4 regions of the Citrobacter freundii ATCC 8090 genome follow, and region 3 is predicted to be linked to each of the others. Evidence: predicted binding sites of a transcription regulator. Region 3 holds the regulator's gene; each other region holds the start of a gene.
The links. The regulator PhoB, encoded in region 3, activates phosphate uptake and scavenging genes when phosphate is short. The targets are predictions, from matches to a motif close to CTGTCATAAAACTGNCNNAT.

Region 1: a site for PhoB is predicted at 5,045-5,064, ahead of pstS (phosphate ABC transporter substrate-binding protein PstS). Genes of this name have one in related genera too.
Region 2: a site for PhoB is predicted at 2,434-2,453, ahead of G4551_RS08020 (phosphoethanolamine transferase). Genes of this name have one in related genera too.
Region 4: a site for PhoB is predicted at 4,059-4,078, ahead of G4551_RS22730 (MIP/aquaporin family protein). Genes of this name have one in related genera too.

Annotation. Positions count from the first base shown of each region.
Region 1 covers NZ_CP049015.1:4,937,452-4,945,232, forward strand. Annotated here, with positions in the region: gene atpD (F0F1 ATP synthase subunit beta) at 1-305, shown strand, start outside; gene G4551_RS23645 (F0F1 ATP synthase subunit epsilon) at 326-745, shown strand; gene glmU (bifunctional UDP-N-acetylglucosamine diphosphorylase/glucosamine-1-phosphate N-acetyltransferase GlmU) at 1,394-2,764, shown strand; gene glmS (glutamine--fructose-6-phosphate transaminase (isomerizing)) at 2,989-4,818, shown strand; gene pstS (phosphate ABC transporter substrate-binding protein PstS) at 5,153-6,193, shown strand; gene pstC (phosphate ABC transporter permease PstC) at 6,338-7,297, shown strand; gene pstA (phosphate ABC transporter permease PstA) at 7,297-7,781, shown strand, end outside.
Region 2 covers NZ_CP049015.1:1,678,568-1,686,348, forward strand. Annotated here, with positions in the region: gene ompX (outer membrane protein OmpX) at 261-776, shown strand; gene G4551_RS08020 (phosphoethanolamine transferase) at 841-2,427, opposite strand; gene mntS (manganase accumulation protein MntS) at 2,704-2,832, opposite strand; gene mntR (manganese-binding transcriptional regulator MntR) at 3,019-3,492, shown strand; gene G4551_RS08035 (anion transporter) at 3,489-4,598, shown strand; gene ldtB (L,D-transpeptidase) at 4,693-5,613, opposite strand; gene G4551_RS08045 (ABC-F family ATPase) at 5,846-7,441, shown strand; gene G4551_RS08050 (DUF1479 domain-containing protein) at 7,585-7,781, opposite strand, start outside.
Region 3 covers NZ_CP049015.1:1,177,627-1,185,407, reverse strand. Annotated here, with positions in the region: gene malZ (maltodextrin glucosidase) at 1-247, opposite strand, end outside; gene proY (proline-specific permease ProY) at 386-1,759, opposite strand; gene brnQ (branched-chain amino acid transporter carrier protein BrnQ) at 1,841-3,160, opposite strand; gene phoR (phosphate regulon sensor histidine kinase PhoR) at 3,566-4,861, opposite strand; gene phoB (phosphate response regulator transcription factor PhoB) at 4,912-5,601, opposite strand; gene sbcD (exonuclease subunit SbcD) at 5,792-6,994, shown strand; gene sbcC (exonuclease subunit SbcC) at 6,991-7,781, shown strand, end outside.
Region 4 covers NZ_CP049015.1:4,743,618-4,751,398, forward strand. Annotated here, with positions in the region: gene hslU (HslU--HslV peptidase ATPase subunit) at 1-944, shown strand, start outside; gene menA (1,4-dihydroxy-2-naphthoate polyprenyltransferase) at 1,012-1,941, shown strand; gene rraA (ribonuclease E activity regulator RraA) at 2,034-2,519, shown strand; gene G4551_RS22720 (SDR family NAD(P)-dependent oxidoreductase) at 2,680-3,423, shown strand; gene zapB (septal ring assembly protein ZapB) at 3,630-3,875, opposite strand; gene G4551_RS22730 (MIP/aquaporin family protein) at 4,304-5,149, shown strand; gene glpK (glycerol kinase GlpK) at 5,171-6,679, shown strand; gene glpX (class II fructose-bisphosphatase) at 6,815-7,781, shown strand, end outside.

The DNA.
Region 1 (7,781 bases), 1.2 Mb from region 3:
GCGTACAGTCCCTGCTGCAGCGTTATCAGGAACTGAAAGACATCATCGCCATCCTGGGTATGGATGAACTGTCTGAAGAAGATAAACTGGTGGTAGCACGTGCACGTAAGATTCAGCGCTTCCTGTCCCAGCCGTTCTTCGTTGCGGAAGTATTCACCGGTTCTCCGGGCAAATACGTTTCCCTGAAAGACACCATCCGTGGCTTTAAAGGCATCATGGAAGGCGAATACGACCACCTGCCAGAGCAGGCGTTCTACATGGTGGGTTCTATCGACGAAGCCGTGGAAAAAGCCAAAAAACTTTAACGCCTTAATCGGAGGGTGATATGGCAATGACTTACCACCTGGACGTCGTCAGCGCAGAGCAACAAATGTTCTCTGGTCTGGTCGAGAAAATCCAGGTAACGGGTAGTGAAGGTGAACTGGGTATTTTCCCGGGTCACGCACCGCTGCTCACCGCCATTAAGCCTGGTATGATCCGCATCGTTAAACAGTTCGGTCATGAAGAGTTTATCTACCTGTCCGGCGGCATTCTCGAAGTGCAGCCTGGCAGCGTGACCGTTCTGGCTGATACCGCGATTCGCGGACAGGATCTCGATGAAGCGAGAGCCCTGGAAGCGAAGCGTAAGGCTGAAGAGCACATCAAGAGCTCTCATGGTGACGTGGATTACGCTCAGGCATCTGCGGAACTGGCCAAAGCGATCGCGAAACTGCGCGTTATCGAGTTGACCAAAAAAGCGATGTAACACCGGCTTGAAAAGCATAAAGGCCAGTCTGGTTTCCAGGCTGGCTTTTTTTTGCTTTTGCTGCAAGAACATTTAAATTGAAAGCTGTTTTGTGATTTAGATCATAAAAATATTGATTGGCTAAAAAATGCGGCGTAGACTCTTTTTATGTGATGTGTGTCACATAATAAAATCAGATAAAAAGAGATGCCAACATGAAATTACTCAATAAAATCATCGCCATGTTCAGCAATATGAGCTTTTAGACTTTACCTGCCTGTCCTGTGGCGCGATGCTTGATATGGTTTATCAGTCAGCGCCACTTGTTGTTATAAATCCCCTCCCCTACTCTTCTCCCTCAACTTTTTATTTCGCGTACGTATGTTCGGTTTCTCACTGAATCACATAAATAAAACCGGGCTTTGCATGTGTAACTCTTTATTCATGCGGTGAAAAAATAGCAAAAACATTAACCTAAGGCTTTAATAAGAGCAGCCCCCAGGTTTTTGGCAGACAAAAGATACTGATTTAGACGAAAATAGTGAGTTATCAGATGGGGAATTACCCCTGTTGAACGTTTTATCTTCGGTCCATTTCACGCTGAAAAAAATGTAGTATTTTCAATGTGAAACGGTATAAATTCGTTCTCAAATTACAGTCAGGATGTGTATGTTGAATAATGCTATGAGCGTCGTGATCCTTGCCGCAGGCAAAGGCACGCGTATGTATTCCGATCTCCCTAAAGTGCTGCATACCCTCGCAGGAAAACCGATGGTTCAGCATGTCATTGATGCTGCTAATGAATTAGGTGCGACTCACGTACATCTGGTCTACGGGCACGGTGGTGATTTGCTCAAGCAGACGCTGAAAGATGGCAATCTGAACTGGGTTCTGCAGGCGGAACAGTTGGGTACCGGCCATGCAATGCAGCAGGCGGCGCCATTCTTTGGTGATGATGAAGACATTTTAATGCTCTATGGCGATGTGCCGCTGATCTCTACCGATACCTTACGTCGCCTGCGTGAAGCTAAACCGCAGGGCGGCATTGGTTTGCTAACGGTAAAACTTGATGACCCAACCGGTTATGGCCGAATTACCCGCGATAACGGCAATGTCACGGGTATCGTTGAGCATAAAGATGCCACCGACGAGCAGCGTCAAATCCAGGAAATAAACACTGGTATCCTGATTGCCAACGGCGCTGACATGAAGCGTTGGCTGTCTAAACTGACCAACAACAACGTGCAGGGTGAATACTACATCACCGATATCATCGCGATGGCGTATCAGGAAGGACGTGAAATTGCTGCAGTACATCCGGCACGCATTAGCGAAACTGAAGGGGTGAATAACCGTCTTCAGCTATCCCGTCTGGAACGTGTTTATCAGTCCGAGCAGGCAGAAAAACTGCTGCTGGCAGGCGTGATGCTGCGCGATCCGGCACGTTTTGATCTTCGCGGTACGCTTATTCACGGGCGCGATGTTGAAATTGATACTAACGTTATCATTGAAGGTAACGTAACCGTTGGGGATCGCGTCAAGATTGGTGCCGGTTGCATCATCAAAAACAGCGTGATTGGTGAGGGTTGCGAGCTTAGCCCATACAGTGTGGTGGAAGATGCGCATCTGGAAGCCGCTTGCACCATTGGTCCATTCGCACGTCTGCGCCCGGGTGCTGAGCTGCAGGAAGGCGCGCACGTGGGTAACTTTGTCGAAATGAAAAAAGCGCGTCTGGGTAAAGGCTCCAAAGCCGGTCATTTGACCTACCTGGGTGATGCGGAAATTGGCGATAACGTGAATATCGGCGCGGGTACGATTACCTGCAACTACGATGGCGCCAATAAGTTTAAAACCATTATTGGTGATGATGTGTTTGTGGGTTCTGATACTCAACTGGTGGCGCCTGTCACCGTGGGTAAAGGTGCGACGATTGCCGCCGGAACCACCGTAACGCGTAATGTCGCCGATAACGAACTGGTATTAAGCCGTGTACCTCAGGTCCATAAACAGGGCTGGCAGCGTCCGGTGAAGAAGAAGTAAGTGATTTTTGCCGGATGGCGGCCTACGTGCGGTGACGTTCTGTAGGCCTGATAAGCGTAAGCGCCATCAGGCACACAAGAGATGAGGGGATAACATAATCCTCCGCTCAACAAGCAGTACCATAAAAATAACCCCACTCTCTACAAGGCTCGGGGCGCCCGAAATGGGCAAATACAGGTCAGCGACAACGACAGGCATAATGCCTAAATTCGGAATCAAAAAATATGTGTGGAATTGTTGGCGCTATCGCGCAGCGTGATGTAGCTGAAATCCTTCTCGAAGGTTTACGTCGTCTGGAATATCGTGGTTATGACTCTGCTGGTCTGGCCGTCGTCGATGCTGAAGGTAACATGACCCGTCTGCGTCGTCTGGGTAAAGTGCAGATGCTGACTGCTGCTGCGGAAGAACATCCGTTGCATGGTGGTACAGGTATCGCTCATACCCGTTGGGCGACACACGGTGAACCTTCAGAAGCGAACGCGCATCCTCATGTTTCTGAACACATTGTTGTGGTGCATAACGGCATCATTGAAAACCATGAACCACTGCGTGAGCTGTTGAAAACGCGTGGCTATACCTTTGTTTCTGAAACCGACACCGAAGTGATTGCTCACCTGGTGCACTGGGAACTGGAACAGGGTGGTACGCTGCGTGAAGCCGTGCTGCGTACTATTCCCCAACTACGTGGTGCCTACGGCACGGTGATCATGGATACCCGTAATCCGGAAACCCTGCTGGCGGCCCGTTCTGGTAGCCCGCTGGTGATTGGTCTGGGTATGGGCGAAAACTTCATCGCTTCCGATCAGCTGGCGCTGCTGCCGGTAACCCGTCGCTTCATCTTCCTGGAAGAGGGTGACATCGCGGAAGTGACTCGTCGTTCTGTCTCTATTTTCGACAAGTCTGGCGCAGAAGTGAAACGTCAGGATATCGAATCGAATCTGCAGTATGACGCGGGCGAAAAAGGTATTTATCGCCACTACATGCAGAAAGAGATCTACGAACAGCCGAACGCGATTAAAAATACGCTGACCGGGCGCATTAGCCACGGTGAAGTGGATTTAAGCGAGCTGGGGTCGCGTGCCAACGAGCTGCTGTCTCAGGTTGAGCATATCCAGATTATCGCCTGCGGTACGTCTTACAACTCCGGTATGGTGTCCCGCTACTGGTTTGAATCGCTGGCGGGTATTCCTTGTGATGTCGAAATCGCTTCCGAATTCCGCTATCGTAAATCCGCCGTGCGCCGTAACAGCCTGATGATTACCCTTTCTCAGTCTGGTGAAACGGCGGATACCCTGGCGGGCCTGCGCTTATCTAAAGAGTTGGGCTATCTGGGCTCGCTGGCTATCTGTAACGTACCAGGATCTTCTCTGGTGCGTGAATCTGACCTGGCGATGATGACCAATGCCGGTACCGAAATCGGTGTGGCCTCCACGAAGGCATTTACCACTCAGCTGACCGTTCTGCTGATGCTGGTGGCGAAACTGTCCCGTCTGAAAGGCCTTGATGCGGCTATTGAGCAGGAGATCGTTCACGGTCTGCAGGCGCTGCCGAGTCGTATTGAGCAGATGTTGTCTCAGGACAAACGCATTGCCGCTCTGGCAGAAGGTTTCTCTGACAAACACCATGCGCTGTTCCTTGGCCGTGGCGATCAGTATCCAATTGCGCTGGAAGGCGCGCTGAAGCTGAAAGAGATCTCTTATATTCACGCTGAAGCTTATGCCGCAGGTGAACTGAAACACGGTCCGCTGGCCCTGATTGATGCCGATATGCCGGTTATCGTGGTTGCGCCGAACAACGAACTGTTGGAAAAACTGAAATCCAACATTGAAGAAGTTCGCGCCCGTGGCGGTCAGCTGTACGTCTTTGCTGACCAGGATGCTGGCTTTACCAGCAGCGAAAACATGCACATCATCGAGATGCCGCATGTGGAAGAGGTGATTGCACCGATCTTCTACACCGTTCCGCTGCAGCTGCTGGCGTATCATGTGGCACTGATTAAAGGCACCGACGTCGATCAGCCGCGTAACCTGGCGAAGTCAGTTACCGTAGAGTAATCCGTGCTTAACTGAACTGGAAATGCCCTGCTACAAGCGGGGCATTTTTTTAAACTTGTTCTGTTTTTAATCAATTATCCCGCCTGTTTTATGTGACAAACCGTCATCTTCAACTACTGTTTTCAGTGTCATAAAAAGAAAATTTTAACGAAATGTTATTGTCATGATGGCGACTAACTTTTTGTTTTGAATGTGTTTTTAGATAAAAAACTTCCCGTATTTTTCGTTGTCATAAAACTGTCATATTTCGTACATTTAACTGTCACCTGTTTGTCCTATTTTGCTCACAGTAGCAACTCAAACAACGATTTACGAAAACCGTGCAGGAGACATTATGAAAGTTATGCGTACCACTGTCGCAACTGTTGTCGCCGCGACCTTATCCATGAGCGCGTTCTCTGCGTTTGCAGCAGCGAGCCTGACAGGTGCAGGTGCAACCTTCCCTGCGCCAGTGTATGCCAAATGGGCAGATACCTATCAGAAAGAGACCGGTAGCAAAGTAAACTACCAGGGTATCGGCTCCTCCGGTGGTGTAAAACAAATTACGGCCAATACCGTTGATTTCGGCGCTTCTGATGCACCGCTGTCTGACGAAAAACTGGCGCAAGAAGGTCTGTTCCAGTTCCCGACCGTGATCGGTGGCGTAGTGCTGGCTGTGAATATCCCGGGCCTGAAATCCGGCGAGCTGGTGCTGGACGGTAAAACGCTGGGTGACATCTACCTCGGTAAAATTAAGAAGTGGGATGATGAAGCCATCACCAAACTGAACCCGGGTCTGAAGCTGCCTTCACAGAATATCGCCGTTGTGCGTCGCGCTGACGGTTCCGGTACTTCCTTCGTTTTCACCAGCTACCTGGCAAAAGTAAACGAAGAGTGGAAATCTAAAATTGGTTCCGGCTCTACCGTGAACTGGCCGACCGGTCTGGGCGGTAAAGGTAACGACGGTATCGCTGCGTTCGTACAGCGTCTGCCGGGTTCTATCGGTTACGTTGAGTACGCTTACGCTAAGCAGAACAACCTGGCGTACACCAAGCTGGTCTCTGCTGATGGCAAACCGGTAAGCCCGACAGAAGAGAGCTTTGCTAACGCCGCAAAAGGCGCTGACTGGAGCAAAACTTTCGCTCAGGATCTGACTAACCAGAAAGGTGACGACGCGTGGCCAATCACTTCCACCACCTTCATCCTGGTCCATAAAGAGTCGAAGAAACCAGAGCAGAGCGCAGAAGTGCTGAAATTCTTCGACTGGGCGTACAAAAATGGCGGCAAACAGGCTAACGACCTGGATTACGCCAGCCTGCCGGACAGCGTGGTTGAGCAGGTTCGTGCTGCATGGAAGACCAACGTGAAAGACAGCAGCGGTAAAGCTCTGTACTAATAGAATATCTTTAACGAGTTGGCGGATGGCGCTACGCTTATCCGCCCTACGGTTTCGACTGTAGGCCCGCTTTGTTGGCCGGATAAGCGTAGCGCCATCCGGCATGGGCAACTTCGTAAACGCGTTTAACTTAAAGAGTGATTTATGGCTGCAACCAAGCCTGCTTTTAACCCACCGGGTAAAAAGGGTGACATGATCTTCAGCGCGCTGGTAAGACTGGCTGCGCTGATTGTGCTATTGATGTTGGGTGGCATTATTGTCTCTCTGGTTATCTCCTCCTGGCCAAGCATTCAGAAATTTGGTTTCTCCTTTCTGTGGACCAAAGACTGGGATGCGCCGAACGATATCTACGGTGCTTTAGTACCGATTTACGGTACGCTGGTTACCTCACTTATTGCACTGCTGATTGCCGTTCCGGTGAGTTTCGGCATTGCGCTGTTCCTGACTGAACTTGCACCTGGCTGGCTGCGTCGCCCGCTGGGTATCGCTATTGAACTGCTGGCGGCAATTCCGAGTATCGTGTACGGCATGTGGGGGCTGTTTATCTTTGCCCCGCTGTTTGCGACGTACTTCCAGGAGCCGGTCGGAAACATCCTTTCCAACATTCCGTTTGTTGGCGCACTGTTCTCCGGCCCGGCTTTTGGTATCGGTATTCTGGCGGCTGGCGTGATCCTCGCCATCATGATCATCCCGTACATTGCGGCGGTTATGCGTGATGTGTTCGAACAAACGCCGGTACTGATGAAAGAGTCGGCCTACGGCATCGGCTGTACCACCTGGGAAGTTATCTGGCGTATCGTCCTGCCGTTCACTAAAAACGGTGTAATTGGCGGCGTGATGCTGGGTCTGGGGCGTGCGCTGGGTGAAACCATGGCGGTGACCTTTATCATCGGTAACACCTACCAGCTCGATAGCGCCTCGCTGTACATGCCGGGCAACAGTATTACCTCTGCGCTGGCGAATGAATTTGCCGAAGCGGAATCTGGGCTGCACGTTGCCGCGTTGATGGAGCTGGGTCTGATTCTGTTTGTGATCACCTTCATCGTGCTGGCTGCGTCTAAGTTCATGATCATGCGCCTTGCGAAGAACGAGGGGGCACGCTAATGGCTACGCTTGAAATGCAAAACACCGCTCAGCTTGCGGAATCCCGCCGTAAAATGCAGGCGCGTCGTCGTCTGAAAAACCGCATCGCGCTGACGCTCTCTATGGCAACCATGGCGTTCGGTCTGTTCTGGCTCATTTGGATCCTGATGTCCACGATCACCCGCGGTATTGACGGTATGTCGCTGGCGCTGTTCACCGAAATGACGCCGCCGCCGAATACGGCGGGCGGTGGTCTGGCGAACGCCCTGGCCGGTAGCGGTCTGTTGATTCTGTGGGCGACCGTGTTTGGTACCCCGCTCGGTATTATGGCGGGTATCTACCTGGCGGAGTATGGGCGTAAGTCCTGGCTGGCTGAGGTCATCCGATTTATCAATGACATCCTGCTTTCTGCGCCATCTATCGTGGTCGGTCTGTTCGTTTACACCATCGTGGTAGCAAAAATGGAGCATTTCTCCGGCTGGGCGGGCGTGATCGCGCTGGCGCT
Region 2 (7,781 bases), 500 kb from region 3:
CTCAGTTCCGTACAATGGCATGAAACTGATGGATTAATAATCTGCGTGATTAGGAATAATCTGGATGAATGTGCCATATTGTGCGCGCAATAATGGCATTTTACTTTAGAAAAGTGATGTTAATTGAAAGAGATAGCGGATTCCTGAAATGTTCTGTTACATGAAAGACCCCGTTAGACATCGCTAATCGCAAAGAGTTTCCCATCAATTTTTGGTATATTTAAAACTTAAGATTTACTTGAAGCACATTTGAGGTGGTTATGAAAAAAATTGCATGTCTTTCAGCACTGGCCGCTGTTCTGGCTTTCTCCGCAGGTACTGCTGTAGCTGCTACTTCTACCGTTACCGGTGGTTACGCTCAGAGCGATGCTCAGGGCGCAGCGAACAAAATGAACGGTTTCAACCTGAAGTATCGCTACGAGCAGGACAACAACCCGCTGGGTGTTATCGGTTCCTTCACTTACACTGAAAAAGATCGTACCGATGCTTCTGGCGACTACAACAAAACTCAGTACTACGGCATCACTGCTGGTCCGGCTTACCGTCTGAACGACTGGGCAAGCATCTACGGTGTAGTGGGTGTTGGTTACGGTAAATTCCAGAACGCAGCATCCCCGGCTGACAACCACACCACCAGCGACTACGGTTTCTCTTACGGTGCTGGTCTGCAGTTCAACCCGATCGAAAACGTTGCTCTGGACTTCTCCTACGAGCAGAGCCGTATTCGTAGCGTTGACGTTGGCACCTGGATCGCTGGCGTGGGTTACCGCTTCTAATCACTTCGGTGATATGAAAAATCCGCCTCTCGGGGCGGATTTTTTTTGCCTGCAATATGAGCTGTTAACGAGATTTGGTCTCGAAGATGTCGGTACCAAGGTGGTTGTAGTCCACCTTCTGCAGCTTAAAGTTGGTGATGTACACAGGCCCGGCTTTTTTCTCTGAGATAAAGCGGTAGCTGTTGGTTATTTCTTTTGCGCTAATCCCTGTCCACTGCGAGAAAAAGCTGAGGAAATCATTGGCGGATCGACGGGCCTTAATCACCCGATGCGCTTTATCATCGCTCGACAGCACCATGAAAGGTACCTGGAAATTTTGCTGGAACTGATCATCATGCGCCAGGTACTGCACCTCTTTTCCCCGTTCTTTAAACGCGAGGCCATGATCGGAGAAATAGACCATCGAGAAGCTGCTACCGCTATTACGTAACTGATCGTATAGCTGGCGCAGTAGGTCATCCGTTTGCGTCATGGTGTACAGGTAGCAAGACGTCTCTTTTGACTGGACGAAAGTCTCGTACTTACCCTGCGTACGGTCGCAGGCCTGCGGATGTGAGCCCATTAAATGCAGTACAATAAGCTGCGGCTGAGTGCGCTCGGTTGCCAGCACCTGAGCGGTCATCTTCAACAGCGCTTCGTCACGGGTATTTTTATCCGCTTCGAAGTCACCGTTCTTGAGGAACTGAACTTCATCAGCGCGTTTTGCAATGCTGGCGATGGCCGTGTCGTATTCACCAATTTGTCCCTGATTGGAGAACCACCATGTCTGGAAACCCGCGCGGTTGGCCAGGGTGACAAAGTTATCCTGGAACTGGGGCTTATTGTCGACCACCCGATTCAGCGTCAGGCCGAGTGATTTTTGCGTTGAACCGCTGGCAGCAATGTAATCCGCAAAGATGTAGCCGTTAACGGAGCTGGCAAACGGGGTGTTATCCCAGTGGCCGCCAAACGCGCCTAACGCATCGCGGCGGGCGCTTTCGCCGATCACCACGACGTAGGTGTGATACTTCGGCTTCACGGCGGTTACGGTCCAACTGTCTTTCACGCTCGACAGCTTCGCCATACGCTCTTGTTCGTCGAGCACTTCGTTGTTATTGACGATCACGTCCTTGGCAAACCGGAAAACCGGATAGCCAGTGTCTTTCAGCTTGAACACGCCGCCCCAGGCCAGGTTTTGTACCGGGGTAACAAAGAATGCGACAATGCTGAACAGCAAACAAACGCTGTCGAACTTGTTCCAGCCACGCTTTTGTTCATCTTTTTTACGACGTACGGCGATAACGCCGAGGGCGAAAATAAACACCCCAACCAGATAACTGTACCAGGGGAAGATGGTCAGGATTTCGGTGGACTCTTCCATATTGGTTGAGTGCAGCGCCAGCAAGGTATTGAAGTTCGGTGAGCCGTAAGCCTGGCCGAACGGAAAATACATTGCCGCAATCAGCGAGCAAATGCCAATCAGCACTTTCTGCGCGCGTGGCGCGCTGCGCCACATCAGCATTAATATACAGGTGAAAGCAACGCTATAGAGCAGGCTAAGCGGATAGCCCAGCGCAAGATTGATCAGCAGAGACTGTAAGAAATAGAGGCCAGTCCACGGACTAATCGCCCGGCTGCGAGCAATGATTGAATCTTTGAGGGTTAAATTCATATGCCACTGTTACAAAAACGCCATGTGCTTACCCTGGCGCTAAGGGTCATTGCCTGCCTGAGAGAGCGAGAAGAGGGATAGGGTCCGCATCCGCGAGCCGCAATATATGCAGGGCTGCGAAAAGATAGAGTGTGCGCAAGAGAAGGTCAACTACTACAAAGAAATTGTTTTGCGAGGGACGTGGCAAAACTGACAAAAAGAAGGGTTATTGGGACGAAAACCACCACCGTACCCGGATGACGGCAGGAAAAAGAAGCGGCGTACCGCAACGCCGCATTAATTTTCTGAAGGTTTATCCTTCTCAGGTTTGCTGTTAATCATGTCACACAGCATAGAGATCAGCATCAACCGTACTTTAAAGGGAGAGTGGCTAAACACGCGTATACACCTCTTAAATTCATTCATGTAAACCTCCTGACTTCACGATCCCATCAGTCCTTGAGGGATGTCTTTATTATATACAGATATAGCACAGGCTATATTATATAGCTATTGCTAAAACGTTAATTTTTTGTGCCCGCGCAACTCTGGTTTACAATGAGTGCTCTCTAATCAGATGCCGTTAACGCGTCACAGTAACGAGGAAGCAGAATGAGTCGTCGCGCAGGTACGCCAACAACAAAAAAAGTGACGCAATTGGTGAATGTCGAAGAACACGTTGAAGGGTTTCGTCAGGTTCGGGAGGCGCATCGCCGTGAGCTGATTGATGACTACGTAGAGCTGATTTCCGATCTCATTATTGAGGTAGGTGAAGCGCGCCAGGTGGATATGGCCGCACGGCTTGGGGTTTCCCAGCCGACGGTTGCTAAAATGCTTAAGCGTCTTGCTTCAGTCGGATTGATTGAAATGATCCCCTGGCGAGGCGTGTTTTTAACCGCAGAAGGTGAACGACTGGCTCAGGAAAGTCGGGAGCGTCATCAGATTGTGGAGAATTTCCTGTTGATGTTAGGTATCAGTCCGGAAATTGCCCGTCGCGACGCGGAGGGGATGGAGCATCACGTCAGTAAGGAAACGCTGGAGGCTTTTAGCCGGTTTACGCAACAGCAAGGAACAGGCTCTGAATGAGTTTTTCTTTATTACGCGCCTTACAGCGCGATCGTTTTTTCCAGCTGTTAATCATCGTTGGGGTTGTACTGAGCCTGTTCACGCCATTTACACCCCGGTCGTGGCCGGGAGCAATTGACTGGCACACAATTATCACGCTTAGTGGCCTGATGTTACTGACCAAAGGCGTGGAGCTAAGCGGTTACTTCGATGTGTTAGGGCGCAAGATGACCCGCCGTTTCAAAACAGAGCGTCAGCTGGCGATATTTATGGTGCTGGCAGCGGCGTTGTTGTCGACGTTTCTGACCAACGATGTTGCGCTGTTTATTGTTGTTCCGCTGACCATCACTCTGAAAAAATTGTGCGCTATTCCGGTGAATCGCCTGATTATCTTTGAGGCGCTGGCGGTTAACGCCGGATCGTTGCTCACGCCAATAGGCAATCCACAAAACATTCTGATGTGGGGACGCTCAGGCTTATCGTTTACCGCGTTTACCTGGCAAATGGCGCCGCTTGCGGGGGCCATGATGCTGACGCTGGTGGTGCTGTGCTGGTTTAGTTTCCCGAATAAAGCATTGCATTATCACACCGGTACGCGCGCACCTGACTGGCAACCGCGTCTGGTGTGGGGCTGTCTGGTGTTGTATATCATCTTCCTTGCAGCACTGGAGTTAAAACAAGAGCTGTGGGGTCTGGCGATTGTGGCGGCAGGGTTCATGGTGCTGGCTCGCCGCGTGATCCTCAGCGTAGACTGGACGCTGCTGTTGGTGTTTATGGCGATGTTCATTGATGTGCACTTGCTGACGCAGCTTCCGGCCCTGCAGGGGATAACCCACCAGATTGGCGCGCTTTCAGCGCCGGGACTTTGGCTGACCGCCATTGGCCTGTCGCAGTTTATCAGTAATGTGCCCAGTACGATTTTGCTGCTGAACTACGTCCCGCCAACGCTGCTTCTGGCCTGGGCGGTCAATGTGGGCGGCTTTGGGCTGTTGCCAGGATCGCTGGCGAATCTCATTGCGTTACGGATGGCAAACGACCGCCGGATCTGGTGGCGTTTTCATTGGTATTCGGTACCGATGCTGATATGGGCGGCGCTGGTGGGTTATGGTTTGTTGCTGATGATGTAATTGATGTGGTGTGCCGGATGGCGGCTGGCGCCTAATCCGGCCTACAGTGTTGGTAGGCCCGATAAGCGTAGCGCCATCGGGCATGTATAGCTGATTAGTTCAGGCGAACCGGCATACCAGAACGGTTCTGTACTGCCTGCTCAACGACGGCCTGATCGACGTCAGGCTGACCGGTGATGCTGGTAATGCTCTTGGTCAGGGTAATCGGTACAATTTCCCCGCCTTCGAACTGTGCTTCAGTCGTAGACAGCGGGTTATGTACTTCGATGTAACGGCTACCGTCTGGTTCGGTAGTGGCTTTTACCGGCTCATCAATAAACTGTACACGGGTGCCGACCGGCACATTTTCAAACAAGAATTTGATGTCGTCGTTACGCAGACGTACGCAACCGTGGCTGACACGTAAGCCGACGCCGAAGTTAGCATTGGTACCGTGGATAGCATACAGGCGACCGATATACAGCGCGTACAGTCCCATCGGGTTATCCGGACCAGCCGGAACAACGGCTGGCAGCGGCTCGCCTGCAGCGCGGTATTCCGCATGCATTTTCGCCGTTGGCGTCCAGGTTGGGCCTGCTTTTTTACGTTCTACTTTGGTGGTCCATTTGATTGGCGTGTCTTTGCCCAACTGGCCGATACCGATCGGCAGAACAATGACGGTGTTGGTGCCTTTCGGGTAGTAGTACAGACGCATTTCAGCGCTGTTGATAACAATACCTTCATGCACGGTATCCGGCAGGATTAACTGCTGAGGAATGTTCAGCACGGTGCCGCCTTTCGGCAGGAAGGTATCCACGCCCGGGTTGGCTTCCAGCATGTTAGACAGACCCATCTGATACTCTGCCGCAAAATACTCCAGCGGTTGGGTGTTGCCTTCAGGAATAGTAATGACCTGGTTTTGGCCAATCAAACGGCTACCATCGGTCGGCAGCGGGTACGTGACGGCTGAAGCGGTATTACAAAAACCAACTATTGCGAGTGCCGCCGCGAAAAGCGTTGTTAATTTCATATTCATATTCATGTATGCGAGATTCAGTGCCAGGCAGGCTAGTGGGTTGAGATTTATGTAGTGTTGGGCACGCATTATATGTGCAATCTGAGCAACAAGGAATTCGGATGTGTACTAAATCACATTTTTTTCCTTTTGGTTTCACTTTATCCCTTCCGCATGAAGACGCGATCTTCTTGCAGACTTATGGCATAATAAGCGGTTTGTCACATATTTCTTTCTCTTTCAGGATACGCCAGTGTTAGTTTCCAGCAACGTCACCATGCAGTTCGGCAGTAAGCCGCTGTTTGAAAATATTTCCGTCAAATTTGGCGGCGGCAACCGTTACGGCCTGATTGGCGCGAACGGTAGCGGTAAATCCACTTTTATGAAAATTCTCGGCGGCGACCTCGAACCGACGCTGGGTAACGTTTCCCTCGATCCTAACGAGCGTATCGGTAAGCTGCGCCAGGATCAATTCGCCTTTGAAGAATTCACCGTGCTTGACACCGTGATCATGGGTCACGCTGAACTGTGGGAAGTGAAGCAGGAGCGCGATCGCATTTACGCCCTGGCTGAGATGAGCGAAGAAGACGGCTATAAAGTTGCTGATCTCGAAGTTCAGTATGGCGAAATGGACGGCTACTCTGCGGAAGCGCGTGCGGGTGAACTGCTGCTGGGCGTAGGCATTCCGGTAGAACAGCATTACGGCCCGATGAGCGAAGTCGCGCCCGGCTGGAAGCTGCGTGTGCTTCTGGCGCAGGCGCTGTTCTCTAACCCGGACATTCTGCTGCTCGACGAACCAACGAACAACCTGGATATCGACACCATTCGCTGGCTGGAGCAGACGCTGAACGAGCGTGACAGCACCATGATCATCATTTCGCACGACCGTCACTTCCTGAACATGGTCTGTACACACATGGCGGATCTGGACTATGGCGAACTGCGTGTTTATCCGGGTAACTACGACGAATACATGACGGCGGCAACCCAGGCGCGTGAACGTCTGCTGGCCGATAACGCCAAGAAGAAAGCACAGATTGCCGATCTGCAATCCTTCGTCAGCCGCTTTAGCGCCAACGCGTCTAAATCTCGACAGGCGACCTCTCGTGCGCGTCAGATTGATAAGATCAAGCTCGACGAAGTGAAAGCGTCCAGCCGTCAGAACCCGTTCATCCGCTTCGAACAGGATAAGAAACTGTTCCGTAACGCGCTGGAAGTGGAAGCGCTGGCGAAAGGTTTTGATGAAGGTCCGCTGTTTAAAAACTTCAACCTGCTGCTGGAAGTAGGGGAGAAGGTTGCCATCATTGGTGCCAACGGCGTGGGTAAATCCACCATGCTGAAAACGTTGGTTGGCGATTTGCAGCCGGACAACGGTACCGTTAAGTGGTCTGAAAACGCCCAGGTGGGTTACTACGCGCAGGATCATGAATACGAGTTTGAAAACGATCTGACCGTCTTCGAATGGATGAGCCAGTGGAAACAAGAAGGCGATGATGAGCAGGTTGTGCGCAGCTTCCTTGGCCGTCTGCTGTTCAGCCAGGACGATATCAAGAAACCTGCAAAAGTGCTCTCCGGTGGTGAAAAAGGACGCATGCTTTTCGGTAAGCTGATGATGCAGAAACCGAATATCCTGGTCATGGATGAACCGACCAACCACCTGGATATGGAATCTATCGAGTCGCTGAACATGGCGCTGGAAATGTATCAGGGCACGTTGATCTTTGTTTCTCACGACCGTGAGTTCGTCAGTTCCCTGGCGACCCGCGTGATTGAGATTACGCCGGAGCGCGTGATCGACTTCACCGGCAACTACGAAGATTACCTGCGTAGTAAAGGTATTGACGGTTAATTTACCCGTCGTCTTTCGTGTTACAGGTGTGTTGGCTGCACCTGTTCACCCCGGTCACTTACTTATGTAAGCTCCCGGGGATTTACAGGCTGGTCGCCTTCCTGTAACGCGAAATACCTAGGGAAAATTATGTAAGCTACATATTAAATAATCCCCAGCGCGCGTTTACCGTGGATATTCAAATCCTCCAGCGTGAAGCGTCCTTCCCAGTTAGTTTCATAATCCTCTCGCGGGAAATCACCCGGCGATGCGCCTTTTTCCAGCGCAGCTTTCACTTTGTGGGCGTAGGCCAGATTTTTTTCGCACATCGGGGCGGCAGGGATATACATTACGTTACCCC
Region 3 (7,781 bases):
ATTTAAAGCTATAGCGTCGACGAGGCTGCCCGCTGGAGAGATCGATCGCCGCTCGCCACGCGGTCACACCCGGCTGCGGCTGGCTGCGCTGCTTGTGCATAGCTAGCGAAATCTCTTCGTTATCGTTTTCTGCGCGTAGCGTCACCCGCTGGGGGGGATTTTCCCCCGCCAGCCATAATGTAATCGTCAGTTGATCTTTGTTTTGCTTAACAAATGGGGCAACCGGAAGGTGCCAGGCGTTCAACATCACGTATCCCCTTTGATGATAATGACGTCACCTTGCCATAGCGAAGTGCAGGATCACTCATCATCTTAACGTTTATTGGGGGAGGAGTTCGGGGGAGGAGAAAATTGCCGGGTAACGCAAAGCTACCCGGCAAAAATATTACTGTGCTTCAGCAAGTTGGCGCTCGCGACGGCGCTTGAATCCCCAGCCGACCAGCAGCAGGACAATCCACGCAAAGCCGACGTACAGCGAAATGCGGGTATCCGGATGATAGCCGATAAGCGCGATGATAAAGACCAGGAAAATCAGGCCAACAACGGTCGTCGTTACCCCACCCGGTACTTTAAATTTCAGCGCTTTGACCTCTTCTGGCGGCAGACGACGACGGAAAGCAATCTGCGACAGCAGGATCATAATCCACACCCAAACCGTGGCGAACGTTGCCAAAGAGGCGATCACCAGGAAGACGTTTTCCGGCATGATGTAGTTAAGATAAACCGCAAACAGCAGCGCGATGGTCATCACCATCACCGTAACCCACGGCACGCCACGACGCGACGTCTTGGCAAACATTTTTGGGGCACTGCCCTGCTCCGCCATGCCGTGTAGCATACGTCCCACACCGAAGACGTCAGAGTTAATTGCCGACAGCGACGCAGTCAGAACCACAAAGTTGAGGATCCCGGCAGCAAAGGTAATGCCCATATGCTGGAACGTCATAACGAACGGGCTACCGTCGGTACCCACCTGGTTCCACGGGTAGATAGACATAATGACGAACAACGTCCCCACATAAAACACCAGGATACGCATTGGTACGGAATTGATAGCGCGCGGAATAGATTTTTCCGGGTCTTTGGCTTCGCCTGCGGTAATCCCGATAATCTCAATCCCGCCGTAAGCGAACATCACCATTTGCAGCGACATCACCATGCCGAGCCAGCCGTTGCTGAAGAAGCCACCATTGCTCCATAAGTTATGGATACCGGTCGGTTGCCCGCCGTTGCCAATCCCCCAAATGATGATACCGAAACCGGCGACAATCATGATGATAATGGTGGCGACTTTGAAGAACGAGAACCAGAACTCCAGCTCGCCAAACACCTTCACGCTCATCAGGTTGATGGCGCAGATAATCAGCACTACGCTGAGTACCCAAATCCAGTGCGGTACGGCCGGGAACCAGACGCCCATGTAAATACCAAAGGCAGTCACATCGGCAATGGCGACAATCAGGATTTCAAAACAATAGGTCCAGCCGGTGATATAGCCTGCCAGCGGTCCGAGGTTTTCCTGCGCATAGCGCGAGAAGGAGCTGGCTGCAGGGTTATGAACAGACATTTCGCCCAGCGCGCGCATAATAATATACGCCGCTACGCCGCCGATAATATAGGCCAGCAACACGCTTGGCCCCGCCATTTTGATGGCATCGGCCGAGCCATAGAACAACCCGGTACCAATTGCTGAACCTAATGCCATAAAGCGGATGTGCCGGGTGCTCAGCCCACGCTTTAGCTTGTTATTACTTTCCATCGATTCCTAACCTGTTAACACAATAAAAAAACCACGGGGCCATGTTAATAGCCCCGTGGTTAAAACTTATTGTCAGTGATATTAGTGTGCGCTGGAGGTCACTTGTCGACCCGCGGCGCGATCCCAGATAACTGCCAGGACCACCATCACGACTGTTGGCATCAACCACGCCAGCCCCTGCTCCGCCAGCGGTAAACGCTGGGTCCAGGCCGGTAACACGTCGCCAATTGCAGAAGCTTTAATGCCATCAAGGATACCAAAAATCAGGCTGATAAACATCGCAGGTGCAATGACGCGGGAAGAATTATGCCACCATGAGCGGGTAAAGCTTAATACAACCAGTGCGATACATGGCGGATAGATAGCCGTCAGCACCGGAATAGAGATCTGAATCAGATGGCTCAGACCCAGGTTAGAAACCACCATCGAGAAGCCGCCGAGGATAAATACCAGCGTACGATAAGACAGTGGAACGTACTGGGCAAAGAACTCTGCACACGCACAGGTCAAGCCAACCGCGGTGACCAGACAGGCGATGAAAATCAGCGCCGCCAGCAGGAAGCTTCCTGCACCGCCAAAGGTGTGCTGAACATACGCATGCAGAATCGCCGCGCCGTTAGCAGACTGATCGACCAGAATCGCGCTATCTGAACCCAGACGGAACAGCGCGAGATACAGCAGCGTTAAGCCCACACCCGCCATTAAACCCGCCCAAACGGTGTAACGGGTCAGCAGACGCGCTTCAGTAACACCACGTGAGCGAGCGGCGTTAACGATAACAATACCAAACACCATCGCGCCCAGCGTATCCATGGTCAGATACCCGTTCACGAAGCCATTAGAAAATGCCGCAGTTTGGTAGGCTTCCATCGCATTACTGATCGGGCCTGCTGGCCAGACGATTGCGGCGACAGACAGAACCACCAGCGCCAGGATTTTCAGCGGCGCCAGGAAATTACCCACCGTATCCAGCAGTTTGCCCGGATACAGCGAAACCAGAATCACAATCGCGAAATAGATAACGCTATAGATAAACAGCGGCAGCGCAGAGTCTCCGGTCAGCGGTGCAATCCCGACTTCGAAAGAGACCGTCGCGGTACGCGGGGTAGCAAATAACGGCCCAACGGCCAGATAGCAAACAGTCGCCAGTAGCAGACCAGCAACTTTACCGATAGGTGTGCTCAGTCGGTCCACACCACCACCGACTTTCGCCAGCGCGACAACGGTAAGTACCGGCAGGCCAACGGCGGTAATCAAAAAGCCAAAAGCCGCAGTCCAGACGTGTTCACCTGCCTGCAAACCAACCATTGGGGGGAAGATGATGTTACCTGCACCAACGAACAGTGCAAATGTCATAAATCCCAAAGCGATAATATCGCGCGATTTTAACTGATGGGTCATAAAGTCTTACTGCCTGTGGATGTGGTGTTGAAAATAATAAATTTTTGCCTTTCCCTGGGGGACAATACAGCGGCATTTTTGCTCAATTCCAGCGGGAAACACTCCCGACCTGGCGCGGCGAAGAATAGTTTTTCGATTTACCGCGTAAATGCAGTCGGTATGACAGCATCTGGAGCGCAATTTAAACGCTTATAACGTTTTAAAGCAAGGTGGGATCCAAAAACCAGAACAATATAGCGATATGAAAAATGGGGTTAGCACAAAACACCATTTCATGGAAAAAGGTATGGGTAATAGTTCGAACAAAAAACAATCAAACGTCGTAAAATTCAGGAGTCATATATTGACCGCATAGAAAAAGCCAGCTTGTGCTGGCTTTTGGAAAGATAATCTTACGAATGTGCTTTAACCGTTACTTTTGGCAATCAAACGTTCCGGGATCACGAAACTAAATCGCGTCCCTTTGCCTGGTTCGCTTTCGATATTCAAACGGCTGTCGTGATGATGCAGCGCATGTTTCACGATGGCAAGGCCCAACCCGCTACCGCCCGTTTGCCGCGATCGCGCCTTATCTACCCGATAAAAACGCTCGGTCAGGCGTGGAATATGCTCGGCGGCAATGCCTGGACCGTTGTCTTCCACGCAAAACTCCGCCCCCGACGCCACATGCCGCCAGCCAACGGTAATGTGCGTTCCCGCTGGTGTGTGGTTCACCGCGTTGTACACGAGATTCGAGATAGCGCTACGCAACTGCTCCTCGTTGCCCCGCACGTTCAGGCTGTTATCGACATCAAAGGTAAACGTATGTTTATGCTGGCTCAGGGTTTGCGCTTCGTGCTCGATCACGCGCAGCATCATGGGCACATCGACTTTCTCATTCAGTTGCAACGTCGGAGCAGCTTCAATTTTTGACAGCGTCAGCAGCTGCTTCACCAGGCCTTCCATACGGTACGTTTGTTCGCGCATGGTATGCAGCGCTTTTTCGCGCGTTGTCCCTTCCAGCGGATGCTCCTGCATCATTTCCAGATAACCTTGCAGCACCGTCAGCGGTGTGCGCAGCTCATGGCTGGCGTTGGCGAAAAAGTTTCGCCGTGAACCTTCCAGTTGGTGCATCTGGGTAACGTCGCGCGCCACCATCAGCAGTTGCTTATCCGTGTAGGGCATCACGCGAATTTCCAGATGCCGTCCGGTATTGAGCACCAGATTGATAGGCCGGCTAAAGTCGCGCGTTTTCAGATATTGAGTGAATTCCGGGTATCGCAGCAGGTTAAGAATATTTTGCCCGCTATCGTCCGGCCAGCGCAGTCCCAGAACCTGCTGAGCCAGTCCGTTACACCAGAAGATACCGCCTTCTTCGGTGGTCAATACCACCGCGTCGGGTAGTGATTCCGCCCCGCTGCGAAAACGTTTGATCAGGTTACCCAGTTCTCGACGGCGCTTTTTGTTGCGCAGCTGCATTTGATGCAGCCCATATAACAACGGCTCCCAACTGCCTCGCCCCGGCGGCGGCGTCATGCTTCTGTCAACCCATAGCCACCAGGACAAACGTAATAGATTCCAGAAATGCCAGATAAGCAGGCCCGTTACCGACACCAGTAAAAACCAGGGCAGGTAACCGAAAAAAGCGCTAAGGATAAATGCCGGTATGCAGCACAGGATCAGCTCCAGTACCAACCTTTTCCATGACAATCGTTCTAGCAAACGTCTTACTCCATAAACGGCCTAATCCATCAGGCCCTGATTCTTGTCAGTCAGAAGCGGGTCGAAAAACGATATCCCGTCCCGCGAACTGTCTGCACCATTCGATCGTGTCCGCTGTGCTCCAGCGCTTTACGTAAGCGGCGGATATGCACATCCACTGTCCGGTCTTCCACGTAGACATTGGTTCCCCAGACATGATTGAGGAGTTGTTCACGGCTGTAGACGCGCTCAGGGTGGGTCATAAAGAAGTGCAACAGTTTGAATTCGGTCGGCCCCATATCCAGCGGATCCTCGCCGGTCATCACGCGATGCGAGGTCGGATCAAGGCTTAGCCCCTGCATCTCAATAACCTCTTCCACCGCCATCGGTGAAATACGACGCAGAACCGCTTTAATACGCGCCACCAGCTCCTTGGGAGAAAACGGCTTGGTAATATAATCATCCGCACCGGTTTCCAGACCCCGGACGCGGTCTTCCTCTTCACCTCTCGCCGTCAGCATCATCACGGGGATATCCCGCGTCATGGCTTCGCGCTTGAGATGTTTAATAAACTGCAGACCCGAGCCGCCGGGAAGCATCCAGTCAAGCAGGACGAGATCCGGCCAGGGTTCATTGAGTTGGTTCACAGCACTGTCATAGTCTTCGGCTTCTACGGGTTGAAAACCGTTTTGCTCGAGCACGAAGCAGACCATTTCACGAATTGGAGCTTCATCTTCTACGACCAGAATACGTCTCGCCATGATTTGCCCTGTTTATAATTAAATCGTTTGCCATCAATACGGTGCCATTATGCGTCAGTTTTATGACAGATTTATGAAAAGATAGCCCAGGTTTAACGCAGCCCGGCGAATTATGACAGCCCGGAGACAAGATATTACCGTCCTTGAAAGGTTATAATCCCCACCACTGTTTTATCGTCATGGAACTCTTATGCGCATCCTTCACACGTCTGACTGGCATCTGGGCCAAAATTTCTACAGCAAGAGCCGCGCCGCTGAACATCAGGCCTTTCTCGACTGGCTGCTGGAAACGGCACAATCCCACCAGGTGGATGCCATTATTGTGGCGGGTGATATTTTCGATACCGGCTCACCGCCAAGCTACGCTCGTGAGCTGTATAACCGTTTTGTCGTTAATTTACAGCAAACCGGGTGTCATCTGGTGGTGCTGGCAGGCAACCACGACTCCGTCGCCACACTCAATGAATCCCGCGATATACTGGCGTTTCTCAACACCACGGTCGTTGCCAGCGCCGGCCATGCGCCGCAGATTCTGCCGCAACGTGACGGCACGCCGGGGGCAATTCTGTGCCCGGTTCCTTTTTTACGTCCACGCGACATCATTACCAGCCAGGCCGGGCTAACCGGGCAAGAAAAACAGCAACATTTGCTGTCAGCCATCACCGACTATTACCAGCAGCAGTATCAGGATGCCTGCACGCTGCGTGGTGATCAGAATCTGCCCATCATCGCGACCGGGCATTTGACCACCGTCGGCGCCAGTAAAAGTGACGCCGTCCGAGACATTTATATCGGTACGCTGGACGCCTTCCCTGCACAAAACTTCCCTCCGGCGGACTACATCGCGCTGGGCCATATTCACCGGGCGCAGGTTATCGGCAGCACGGAGCATATTCGCTACTGCGGCTCGCCGATCGCTCTCAGTTTTGACGAGTGCGGCAAAAACAAATGCGTGCATCTGGTGAGCTTTGAAGCAGGGAAACTCAACGCCGTCGAGAATCTCACCGTACCGGTCACCCAGCCGCTTGCGGTACTGAAAGGCGATCTCGCCGCCATTACCGCCCAGCTTGAGCAGTGGCGCAACGTACAGCAAGAGCCGCCGGTGTGGCTGGATATTGAAATTACCACCGATGACTATCTGCATGATATGCAGCGTAAAATCCAGGCCTTGACCGAAGATTTACCGGTTGAGGTGTTATTGGTGCGCCGCAGTCGGGAACAGCGCGAACGTATTATGGCCAATGAACGTCGTGAAACATTAAGCGAGCTGAGCGTGGCGGAGGTTTTTGACCGCCGCCTGGCGCTGGAAGAACTCGAAGAACCGCAGCGCGAGCGGCTTAATCAGCTGTTTAGCGCAACCGTACAGACGCTTGCCGGGGAGGCTGAAGTATGAAAATTCTCAGCCTGCGCCTGAAAAACCTCAACTCCCTGAAGGGAGAATGGAAAGTCGATTTCACCGCAGAACCTTTTGCCAGCAACGGGCTGTTCGCCATCACCGGGCCCACTGGCGCGGGGAAAACCACCCTGCTGGACGCAATTTGCCTTGCGCTGTACCACGAAACGCCGCGCCTGAATACTGTGTCACAGTCGCAAAACGACCTGATGACCCGCGACACAGCGGAGTGTCTGGCCGAGGTGGAGTTTGAGGTGCGGGGCGAAGCCTACCGCGCATTCTGGAGCCAGAACAGGGCACGCAACCAGCCTGAGGGCAACCTGCAGGTCCCGCGCGTAGAGCTGGCCCGCTGCGCCGACGGTAAAATCCTCGCCGATAAAGTCAAAGACAAGCTGGAGATGACCGCCGAGCTTACCGGGCTGGATTACGGTCGTTTTACCCGTTCCATGCTGCTCTCTCAGGGCCAGTTTGCCGCATTTCTTAATGCCAAACCAAAAGAGCGCGCCGAACTGCTGGAAGAGCTGACCGGCACAGAGATTTACGGTCAAATCTCCGCTATGGTGTTTGAAAAGCACAAATCAGCGCGTACGGAGCTGGAAAAACTACAGGCCCAGGCCAGCGGCGTGGCGCTGTTAGCACCAGAGCAGGTGCAATCCCTGACGGAAAGTTTGCAGGTACTTACTGACGAAGAAAAACAATACCTTACCAGCCAACAAACCCAGCAACAGCACCTCAACTGGCTCATTCGGCAAAATGAGCTACAAACGGATATAAACCGTCACCAGCA
Region 4 (7,781 bases), 1.4 Mb from region 3:
GCATTCTCGACGTGCTGATCCCACCGGCTAAAAATAACTGGGGACAGTCTGAACAGCCGCAGGAACCTTCTGCAGCGCGTCAGGCGTTCCGTAAAAAACTGCGTGAAGGCCAGCTGGATGATAAAGAGATCGAAATCGATCTCGCGGCCGCACCGATGGGCGTTGAAATTATGGCACCTCCGGGAATGGAAGAGATGACCAGCCAGCTGCAGTCCATGTTCCAGAACCTGGGCGGTCAGAAGCAAAAACCGCGTAAGCTGAAAATCAAAGACGCGATGAAACTGCTGATTGAAGAAGAAGCGGCCAAACTGGTGAACCCGGAAGAGCTGAAACAAGAAGCTATCGACGCCGTTGAGCAGCACGGGATCGTGTTTATCGACGAAATCGACAAAATCTGTAAACGCGGTGAATCCTCCGGCCCGGACGTGTCCCGCGAAGGCGTACAGCGCGACCTGCTGCCGCTGGTTGAAGGCTGCACGGTCTCCACCAAGCACGGTATGGTGAAAACAGATCATATTCTGTTTATCGCCTCTGGCGCATTCCAGGTGGCGAAACCGTCCGACCTGATCCCGGAACTGCAGGGTCGTCTGCCGATTCGTGTCGAGCTGCAGGCGCTGACCACCAGCGATTTTGAGCGTATCCTTACCGAACCGAATGCCTCCATCACCGTGCAGTACAAAGCGCTGATGGCGACTGAAGGTGTGGACATCAACTTCACTGAATCCGGTATTAAACGCATTGCCGAAGCGGCCTGGCAGGTTAACGAAACCACCGAAAACATCGGTGCACGTCGTCTGCATACCGTTCTGGAACGTCTGATGGAAGATATTTCCTATGATGCGAGCGATTTGAACGGCCAAAGCATCACAATTGATGCCGAATATGTGAGCAAACATCTGGATGCGCTGGTCGCAGATGAAGATCTGAGCCGTTTTATCCTATAATCGCGTTCAATGCATTTTCATCACTGTTGATGGGGCTGATAAAGCCCCATTTTTATTGGCGCTAAATATGACTGAACAACAACAAATTAGCCGCTCACAAGCCTGGCTGGAAAGTTTACGACCTAAGACCTTACCGCTCGCCTTCGCGGCGATCATCGTCGGTACGGCATTAGCATGGTGGCAAGGATACTTCAATCCGCTGGTTGCTCTGCTGGCATTGATTACGGCGGGATTACTGCAAATTCTGTCCAATCTCGCTAACGACTATGGCGATGCCGTCAAAGGCAGCGACAAGCCCGACCGCATAGGACCGCTGCGCGGTATGCAAAAAGGGGTCATCACCCAACAGCAGATGAAGCGGGCGCTGATCGTCACCGTGGTCTTGATCTGCCTGTCCGGTCTGGCCCTGGTTGCTGTGGCCTGTCACACGCTGGCAGATTTTGTCGGCTTCCTGGTGCTCGGCGGCCTGTCGATCATCGCCGCAATCACCTACACCGTAGGCAATCGCCCTTACGGATATATCGGTCTGGGCGATATTTCCGTGCTGGTGTTCTTCGGCTGGCTGAGCGTTATGGGAAGCTGGTATCTGCAGGCGCATACGTTGATTCCGGCGCTCATTCTGCCTGCTACCGCCTGCGGCCTGCTGGCAACTGCCGTGCTCAACGTCAACAATCTGCGCGATATCAACAGCGACAGAGAGAACGGCAAGAACACACTGGTCGTGCGTTTAGGCGCTGTCAATGCCCGCCGCTACCACGCCTGTCTGCTGATGGGCACGCTGGTCTGCCTGGCCCTGTTTAACCTGTTCTCACTGCAAAGCCTGTGGGGATGGCTGTTTATCCTCGCCGCTCCGCTGCTGATTAAACAGGCGCGATACGTGATGCGTGAGATGGATCCTGCGGCAATGCGCCCAATGCTGGAACGCACCGTAAAAGCGGCATTGTTAACTAACCTGCTGTTTGTCGTTGGAATTTTCTTAAGTCAGTGGTCTCTTTAACTGACAAATATCAATTAACAATTGATGATTTTGCCAACAGTACACATAGCGCGATATACTAAAAATTCTCGCAGCAACTGAACGTTGAGCCTATGAAATACGATACATCCGAGCTTTGTGACATCTATCAGGAAGATGTCAACGTCGTGGAACCACTGTTCTCTAACTTTGGAGGACGGTCGTCGTTTGGCGGACAAATCATCACGGTAAAATGTTTCGAGGACAACGGGTTGCTGTACGATCTGCTCGAACAAAACGGCCGTGGTCGCATTCTGCTGGTCGATGGCGGTGGTTCTGTCCGTCGTGCGCTGGTCGATGCCGAACTGGCTCGACTGGCCGTACAGAATGAATGGGAAGGTCTGGTCATCTACGGCTCAGTCCGTCAGGTAGACGATCTGGAAGAACTGGATATCGGCATTCAGGCGATTGCCGCCATTCCGGTCGGTGCCGCAGGGGAAGGTATTGGAGAAAGCGATGTACGCGTCAACTTTGGCGGTGTAACGTTCTTCTCTGGAGACCACCTGTACGCCGACAACACCGGGATAATCCTCTCCGAAGACCCGCTCGATATCGAGTAAAGAAAACACCGCAATTCGGTGTGATGCCAGTCGGTTAAACAACTGACTGGCTTTTTTTTTGCCACACCACCCTTCCGATTCCCCCATCCTGCGCATTGACGAAGAAAAAACTCTCTCTATACCTAATGATGAATCTCATCACTCTCATCACGAGGTCATCATGCATATCGATCTGACAGGTAAAAAAGCGCTGGTCACCGGAGCCAGTCGTGGATTAGGGCGCGCCATTGCACTGTCGCTGGCGAAAGCCGGTGCTGATGTTGTTATAACCTATGAAAAATCTGCGGAGAAAGCCCAGGCCGTTGCCGATGAAATTACAGCACTTGGCCGCCATGGTGAGGCGATTCAGGCAAACAGTGCAGACGCTCAGGCGATTCAGAATGCCGTAAACCGCACGGTACAGTCACTCGGAGGACTGGATATCCTGGTCAACAACGCAGGGATCGCACGCGGCGGCCCGCTGGAGTCGCTGTCACTGGAAGACATCGACGCATTGATTAACGTGAACATCCGTGGCGTGGTAGTTGCCATACAGGCCGCGCTACCGCATCTCCCTGAAGGTGGGCGAATCATCAATATTGGCAGTTGTCTTGCCAACCGCGTCGCCCAGCCGGGGATTGCCGTCTACGCGATGACTAAATCAGCGCTCAACTCGCTAACCCGTGGCCTGGCTCGTGATCTCGGCCCACGAGGCATTACCGTTAATCTTGTCCATCCCGGCCCAACGGACAGTGATATGAACCCGGCAGATGGCGAGCAGGCAGAATCCCAACGACAGCTTATTGCGACAGGGCATTACGGAACACCGGAGGATGTTGCAGCGGCAGTGACGTTTCTGGCAAGCCCAGCGGCTGGGCAGATTTCCGGCACCGGTCTGGACGTAGATGGGGGGTTGAATGCCTGAAATTAACGTTGTGTTGCGGTAAAACGATTGTATTGCCGGATGACGGCTTACGCCTTATCCGGCCTACACAGGAACGATTACGCAATAGATTTCGTGTTGTAGCAAGGCGGCAAACGAAGGTATCCCCAGGAGCGTAGTAACTTAACTACGTGACTGGGGTAACTGAGCGCAGCCAACGCAGCTACGGCACGAAAGATGAAGCGTAATTAGACTTCTTCCATACGACCCAGCAGGGCATGCAGACGATCCTGCCAGCCATTCTGCTGTTCTTTCAGGTTGTTGTTCTCACGCTCCAGCTCTTCACGCTGCTGCTGTGCAGTCTGAACTTCCTGCGACAGTGAGTTGTTCTTTTCTTTCAGCTCTTCGATTTCCATCTGTAACAACGTGATGGTATCAATCGCCTGCTGTACTTTTGCTTCCAGTTTCTCAAACACTTCTAATGACATCGTCATACCTCTCCTGAATTGCAAGGCGTTGATGGATAAAAATCCTCGTCCCGATAACCGGCGACGCCTTAATAAAAACGAGCGCACTCTACTTAACACCGATTGTATGAAGCCGCGTCATCGCTGTCCAGCGGCATCCCGCGCAGATTGCGGTTTGCAACACTTTTAGTCTTTCTCCTGGTGACATGACTGTCATAACTCTTAAGTGTTAACAGATTGATCAGTGAAATGATTCAGCTCACACTATTTTTGTATAACAAATACCGCACAATGGCGCGAAAACGCTCATTTTGTTGATGCAGTACACACATTTTAATTTCGATATTTCTCGTTTTTGAGCGTTAACGATAAATTAACAGTGTGCCTACCGGCTCCGGGGATGTCAGTGACCTTCTCGCACACAATAAACATTAAACTCTCTTCAGGATCCGATTATGAGTCAAACCTCAACCTTAAAAGGCCAGTGCATTGCTGAATTCCTCGGTACCGGGTTGTTGATTTTCTTCGGTGTGGGCTGTGTCGCTGCACTCAAAGTAGCTGGTGCTACTTTTGGTCAGTGGGAAATCAGTATCATCTGGGGTCTGGGGGTAGCGATGGCTATCTATCTGACCGCAGGTGTTTCTGGTGCACACCTGAATCCCGCGGTAACCATCGCACTCTGGCTGTTCGCCTGTTTTGATAAACGCAAAGTTGTTCCTTTTATTATTTCGCAAATTGCCGGCGCCTTTTGCGCAGCGGCATTGGTTTACGGGCTTTATTACAATCTTTTCATCGATTTTGAACAAACCAACCATATCGTGCGTGGCACTACCGAAAGCCTGGGTCTGGCGGGTACTTTCTCCACCTATCCGAATCCGCATATCAATTTTGTGCAGGCCTTCGCGGTTGAAATGGTCATTACCGCTATTCTAATGGGGCTGATTCTGGCTCTGACCGACGATGGTAACGGTGTACCTCGTGGTCCGCTGGCACCGCTGCTGATTGGCTTATTAATTGCCGTTATTGGTGCTTCCATGGGGCCGCTGACAGGTTTTGCGATGAACCCGGCACGTGACTTCGGACCGAAACTCTTCGCCTGGATGGCCGGATGGGGTGAGATTGCCTTCACAGGTGGTCGCGATATCCCTTACTTCCTGGTTCCGGTGTTTGGCCCGATTACCGGCGCGATTTTGGGCGCATGGGCATATCGCAAACTGATTGGTCGCCATTTACCGTGCGATGTCTGCGTGATTGAAGAAAAAGACGCGGCGGCCAACACTCAACAAAAAGCTTCGCTGTAATGTGACTACGGGACAAAAATTATGACTGAAAAAAAATATATCGTTGCGCTCGACCAGGGCACCACCAGCTCCCGCGCGGTCGTAATGGACCACGATGCGAATATCGTTGCCGTTTCACAGCGCGAATTCGAGCAAATCTACCCGAAAGCAGGTTGGGTAGAACACGACCCAATGGAAATTTGGGCAACCCAAAGCTCTACGCTGGTTGAAGTTCTGGCGAAAGCCGATATCAGTTCCGATGAAATTGCAGCGATCGGTATTACCAACCAGCGTGAAACCACCATCGTCTGGGAGCGTGAGACCGGTAAACCAATCTACAACGCCATTGTGTGGCAGTGTCGTCGTACCGCAGATATCTGCGAAAAGCTCAAGCGCGATGGCATGGAAGAATACATCCGTAACAACACCGGCCTGGTCATTGACCCGTACTTCTCTGGCACCAAGGTGAAATGGATCCTCGACCACGTTGAAGGCTCGCGTGAGCGCGCTCGTCGCGGCGAACTGCTGTTTGGTACCGTGGACACCTGGCTTATCTGGAAAATGACGCAGGGACGCGTACACGTCACGGATTACACCAACGCTTCACGTACCATGCTGTTCAACATCCACTCCCTGGACTGGGATGACACGATGCTGGATGCGCTGGATATTCCGCGCGCCATGCTGCCAGAAGTGCGTCGCTCTTCTGAAGTGTACGGTCAGACCAACATTGGTGGTAAAGGCGGCATTCGTATTCCTATCTCCGGTATCGCCGGTGACCAGCAGGCAGCTCTGTTTGGCCAGCTGTGCGTAAAGGAAGGGATGGCGAAAAACACTTACGGTACTGGCTGCTTCATGCTGATGAATACCGGTGAGAAAGCCGTTAAGTCCGAAAACGGACTGCTGACCACCATCGCCTGCGGACCGACCGGGGAAGTGAACTACGCGCTGGAAGGTGCGGTATTTATGGCTGGCGCATCTATTCAGTGGCTGCGCGATGAAATGAAACTCATCAGCGATGCATTCGACTCTGAGTATTTCGCCACCAAAGTGAAAGACACCAACGGCGTGTACGTCGTTCCGGCATTTACTGGCCTGGGTGCACCGTACTGGGACCCGTATGCACGTGGCGCCATCTTCGGCCTGACCCGTGGCGTAAACTCCAACCACATCATCCGCGCAACGCTTGAGTCTATCGCTTATCAGACGCGTGATGTTCTGGAAGCGATGCAGGCTGACTCCGGTATTCGTCTGCACGCCCTGCGCGTTGACGGCGGTGCGGTCGCCAACAACTTCCTGATGCAGTTCCAGTCTGACATTCTGGGCACCCGCGTAGAGCGTCCGGAAGTTCGCGAAGTCACCGCATTAGGTGCAGCGTACCTGGCTGGCCTGGCAGTAGGCTTCTGGCAGAATCTGGATGAGTTGCAGGAGAAAGCGGTCATCGAGCGTGAATTCCGTCCAGGCATCGAAACCACCGAGCGTAACTTCCGTTACAGCGGCTGGAAAAAAGCGGTAAAACGCGCCATGGCATGGGAAGATCACGACGAGTAATACGTCATTGCCGGATGGCTACTTTGGCTTATCCGGCAAAATCTTCGTGCGGGGGCAACCCCGCACACACATCAATAATCTCGCCCCCTCCCCTGTGCTACACTTCGCGCCATTCCTTTCAGCTACGAGTTTGCAATGAGACGAGAACTTGCCATTGAATTTTCACGCGTGACCGAAGCGGCCGCGCTGGCTGGCTATAAATGGCTGGGCCGCGGCGATAAAAATACCGCTGACGGCGCGGCGGTGAACGCCATGCGTATTATGCTCAACCAGGTCAACATCGACGGCACCATCGTGATTGGCGAGGGTGAGATTGATGAAGCGCCGATGCTGTTTATCGGTGAAAAAGTCGGGACCGGTCTTGGCGATGCGGTCGACATCGCCGTCGATCCTATTGAAGGCACACGCATGACGGCAATGGGTCAGGCAAACGCGCTGGCCGTACTGGCTGTGGGCGATAAAGGCTGCTTCCTGAATGCGCCAGATATGTACATGGAAAAGCTGATTGTCGGCCCAGGCGCAAAAGGGTCTATCGACCTGAACCTGTCGCTGGAAGCCAACCTGCATAACGTTGCCGCTGCACTCAATAAACCGCTGAGTGAGCTGACCGTAACCATTCTGGCCAAACCACGCCATGATGAAACGATCGCCGAAATGCAAAAACTGGGCGTGCGCGTCTTCGCTATTCCAGACGGCGACGTTGCGGCCTCCATTCTGACCTGCATGCCAGACAGTGAAGTTGACGTGCTGTACGGCATTGGCGGCGCACCTGAAGGTGTGGTTTCCGCAGCGGTGATCCGCGCACTGGACGGCGACATGCAGGGCCGTTTGCTGGCGCGTCATGACGTCAAAGGCGACAGCGAAGAGAACCGTCGCATTGGCGAACAAGAACTGGCTCGTTGCGCCGCCATGGGCATTGAAGCGGGTAAAGCGCTGCGCCTCGATGAAATGGCGCGTAGCGACAACGTCATTTTCTCCGCCACCGGCATCACCAAAGGCGATTTGCTGGAAGGGATTAGCCGTAAAGGTAATATCGCGACCACCGAAACGCTGCTGATCCGCGGCAAATCACGTACGATCCGTCGCATTCAGTCGATTCACT